Regions from separate parts of the Sphingobium sp. WTD-1 genome, predicted to be linked through region 2. Evidence: riboswitches for the same ligand, from Rfam matches in the RefSeq annotation. Region 2 holds a riboswitch; the other holds the start of a gene.

Region 1 (2,198 bases), 760 kb from region 2:
GCGGCGAAGTCGCTGTCCAGGCGCATGGCGATCATCTCGGCAGTTGCAGCGGAAAGCGTCCAGCCAAGATGGCCGTGGCCGGTGTTGTAGTAGACGCCACGCACTCTCCCCGGCCTGACAACAGGCAGCATATCGGGCGTCATGGGGCGCAGGCCTGCCCATGGGGTGACGCTGTCAGTATCCATTTTGGGGAACAGGCGTTCCGACCAGCGCAGCAACGGGCGGATCCGGTCAGCGCGAATATCTAGGTTGAACCCATTGAACTCTGCGGTGCCGGCCACCCGGAATCGATCTGGACCGAGGCGGCTTGTGACGATCTTCGCAGCGTCGTCGAGCAGGCTGACACTCGGTGCAGCTGTTCGGCTCTGCTCGTCTCTCAAGTTTACAGTGATGGAATAGCCCTTCACCGGATAAATGTTTACTTTCTCGCCGAGCTTTCTGGCGATTTCTCGGCTTTCAACCCCTGCGCAGACAACGATGGCATCAGCTGTCTGAGAGGCGATCGGCCGACCACTCTCGTCATCGGTCAAGCTGATGGTACAAATCCGGTTCTGTATCTCCACTCGCCGGACAGCAGCTCCAAACTTGAAAATCACGCCTCGGCGTGCACACGCATCTGCGAGCCCGCGTGTGAACTTGTGGATGTCGCCCGTGGCGTCCCCCGGGGTGAAGAATCCGGCGTGAAGAGCGCCTTGCAGGCTCGGCTCGATCGCGCGCATTTCTCCAGCTGACACTGCGTGCCTTTCGAGCCCGCCCTTGAGGAGGAGGGCGTTGCCCACTTCGGCAGCACGAAACTCCTGTTCATTGTGGTAGAGATGAAGGATTCCGCATCGCTTCAGATCGAAATCGATGCCCTCTGCTTCCGCAATGGTGAACATATGCCTTCGCGCGTCGAGTGCGAGACGAACGGTCGCGATCGTGTTTCTTTCGTGCCGAAAGATATTGCCGCAAAACTCGGCGAGCCACCCGTATTTGTGAAGGCCGGGCTTGAGGTTCAGCAACAACGGCGCGTCATTTTTCAAGAGCCATCTCATACCCTTTGCGATGGTGGCCCAGCTGTTCCAGACTTCGGCATTGCTTGCGGAGAGCTGGCCACCGTTGGCAAATGAGGTGACCATCGCCGGATAGCGGCGACGATCGTAGACGGTGACTTCATGACCGCGGACAGCCAAGCTGTAGGCGGTTGTTACGCCGGTAATGCCGGCGCCGATGATGCTAATACGTGCCACTGGGAGCCGCTCCCCAAAAGGTGGTGGATGCGCCCCATCTGTCCGCTGTGCCTGAGATCGCTATCCCGTCGGCGGGCACCCAGGCGGGCGCCACTCTCCAGATATCTTGATGCCCTGCGGTCCTTTTGCCTGAGAGTTTCCGGGGCGGTTGCTCCTTCGGCGCCGGCGAACGGTCTCTCCCGCAATGGCAAGTCTGGCCTGCCTGGAAATGTGCGCTCAAGTCAATTCGGACGACCGAGAATGACGAAACCGCAAACGTCCTTCACATATCGTCAAAAGCAGCAGCTCCATGCCGATGCGAAGGATAAGGTTCGAAGGAAAATTCCGAACAGTTCCGAGGCTTATAATGCTTTCAAAAATTCGAGGCAGCGCGTCCGAAGCGCTTGAGGGTTTGCTGTTCGACGGAATGTCGATCATGTCGGGTGGCTTTGGCCTTTGCGGAAACCCGGAGAACCTTATCGCGGAGCTTTATCGAAGCGGTACCCGAGGGCTTACAGTGATTTCGAACAACGCGGGCGCAGAAGGCTTTGGTCTGTGGCAGCTGCTGCAAAGCAGGCAGATCAGTCGCATGATCGCATCGTATATTGGCGACAATCGTCTTTTTGAGCGGCAGTTCCTGGATGGTGACATCGAACTTGAGCTGAATCCGCAAGGTACGTTAGCCGAGCGCATTCGCGCCGGCGGCGCCGGCATTGCGGCATTCTATACCCGGACCGGGGTAGGAACCGTCGTCGCGCAAGACAAGCCTGTCGAAACTTTCGACGGCGATGAATATATTCGAGAGCGCTGGCTGAAAGCTGATCTTTCGATAGTCAAGGCTTGGCGGTCTGATCCCGAAGGCAATCTGGTTTTTCGAAAGACAGCGCGGAATTTCAACCCGATCATGGCGACAGCCGGACGGGTGACGGTCGCCGAGGTCGAGGAGATCGTGCCAGCTGGCGCCATCGACCCGGATGAAGTGCATACGCC
Region 2 (2,198 bases):
TCGTGATGGACCTGTTCCGTGCCTATCTGGCCGACCCCGCCCTGATGCCGCCCGAATGGCGCGACGAATGCGCGCTGGAGGAACCGACCCGCAGCCGCCATATCGCCGACTTCATCGCCGGCATGACCGATCGCTATGCCGAAAAGCGCCATGCCGAAATTTGCGGGGCCCTGGTCTAGGCGCGAGCGGCCGCCTCCGACGCGACAGTTGAAAGTTCACAGCGTCGTTGCTCGCGCATTCTGGCGTGTTTGCACGGCCCGCGCACCTGCGACGCGCCACCTGGGTCATGTCGACGCGCCTATGACGCCTCTCCCGCGCGACACCGACGCGACAATGAGGCGACAGCGAAACGACGCCGATGGGGCTTTGCGGGAGATAAGGCGGAAGGGGCAGGGGACTGATTCATCGCGCAGGATAGATCAGAGAAAGCCGGAGTAGGAAAGGGCAGGGCGATTAGGGCTCTGGCCGGTGACGACCAGGAGCGGACGTTTCCTACTCCCCTCCCTTCCAGGGAGGGGCCGGGGGTGGGTGCGCCGCGTAGCGGCGGTCTACGGTCGATAGGGCGGAAGCTCGCTACGCTCGCCACCCACCCCAACCCCTCCCTGGAAGGGAGGGGCTATGCCGTGTTCCCACCCAAACTCCGCCAACGGAAACGCTGCGTTGGCGTTCCGCCGGCTGGTCCGGTTGTCGCGCGGGCTTTATCTCTCTGCCCATGACACTGCATCCCCAGATCGCGGCCTTTGCCGCCCAGCTTGACGATCTTTCCCGCCTGTTGCGGGCGCAGGGCGCGCGGCCCTGGGCGGATCGGATCGACCTCATCCAGCGTGCCGTCGCGGACTCCAACTATGCCGGCGTCACCCGCTTCCTAGAGATGTTCGAGGGGGAGGGCGGCTTTGCCGCGCTGACCCTCTCGGACGAAGCGGCCAATGCGGCGCTCTCCGAATGCCGGGTAGCGGCCCGCGCTATGGCGCAGCGGCTGGCGCGCGAGGAGGGGTGATCCGGCTGTAACCTGCATCATACCGAAATTTGCCCGATTGACGCCGCCCGCGCTTTGGGCAAATGCGTGGGGCGTCTCCGGTGCCGAGGATTCGGCAGCGGGCACGATGCGGGAGAGCATGGGCGCCTTTCAGGCTTGAGCCCGTCGCCGAAGGAGCAACCGCCCCGGAATCTCTCAGGCCAAAGGACCGCATCGCGCGTAGATACTCTGGAAAGCGGATGGCCCCGTGCCGTCCCACCGAAGGGGTAAGCCAGTCGGCCCCAAGCCGCTGGTCAAAGCTCTCAGGTTCCGTGACAGAGGGGGTGGCATGCCGGAAGCGCCGATTCGTCGGCTGCGCGGGCCTGTCGCCGCATCCCTCCTACGGAAAGGTCTTGCCATGACCGCCACTGACGACGTCGCCGCCCTCGAAGCAGAACTGCCCCTCGAAGCCCTGCCGCTGGACGCCTGGCACCGTGCCAAGGGCGCGCGCATGGTCGGCTTCGCCGGCTATCACATGCCGATCCAGTATGAAGGCATCATGGCCGAACATAGCTGGACCCGCGAACATGCCGGCCTGTTCGACGTCAGCCATATGGGCCAGCTCACCTTCTCCGACGAGACCGGCGGCACCAGCGTCGACGCGGCGCTCGAAACCCTGCTGCCCAGCGACATCAAGGGATTGAAGCCCTTCCGCCAGCGTTATTCGATGCTGCTGGACGCGGAAGGCGGCATCCTCGACGACCTGATGGTTTCGCGTCCGGGTGACGGCGCGTTCGAAGGCGCGGCGATCTACATGGTCGTCAATGGCGCGACCAAATATGACGATATCGGCTGGATGATCGAACATCTGCCCGACGACGTCACCATGAACCATATGGCCGACCAGGCGCTGCTGGCGCTGCAGGGCCCCGAAGCGGGCGAGGCGATGGCCGCGCTCATCCCCGAAACCGCCGACCTCATCTTCATGCAGTCCGGTCCCTTCACCTGGCGCGGCGTGCCGCTGTGGATCAGCCGGTCGGGCTACACCGGCGAGGATGGCTTTGAAATCAGCGTGCCGGGCGATTCCGTCGCGCTGCTGGCCGATGCGCTGTGCGCACTGCCGCAGGTCAAGCCGATCGGCCTTGGCGCGCGTGACTCGCTGCGTCTGGAAGCCGGCCTGCCGCTCTATGGCCATGACCTGTCGCCCGCCGTCAGCACGATCGGCGCGGACCTGGGCTTTGCC

The links. Region 2 has a riboswitch for glycine ahead of gcvT (glycine cleavage system aminomethyltransferase GcvT). Riboswitches for the same ligand answer to the same signal wherever they lie in the genome.
Region 1: it holds a riboswitch for glycine, as region 2 does, so the genes downstream of both, N6H05_RS08250 (D-amino acid dehydrogenase) here and gcvT (glycine cleavage system aminomethyltransferase GcvT) in region 2, are expected to answer to the same signal.

The regions. Positions count from the first base shown of each region.
Region 1 covers NZ_CP119127.1:1,673,977-1,676,174, forward strand. Annotated here, with positions in the region: gene N6H05_RS08250 (D-amino acid dehydrogenase) at 1-1,229, opposite strand, end outside; glycine riboswitch at 1,337-1,421, opposite strand; gene N6H05_RS08255 (CoA transferase subunit A) at 1,576-2,198, shown strand, end outside.
Region 2 covers NZ_CP119127.1:2,433,871-2,436,068, forward strand. Annotated here, with positions in the region: gene N6H05_RS12140 (deoxyguanosinetriphosphate triphosphohydrolase) at 1-179, shown strand, start outside; gene N6H05_RS12145 (hypothetical protein) at 713-997, shown strand; glycine riboswitch at 1,097-1,197, shown strand; gene gcvT (glycine cleavage system aminomethyltransferase GcvT) at 1,374-2,198, shown strand, end outside.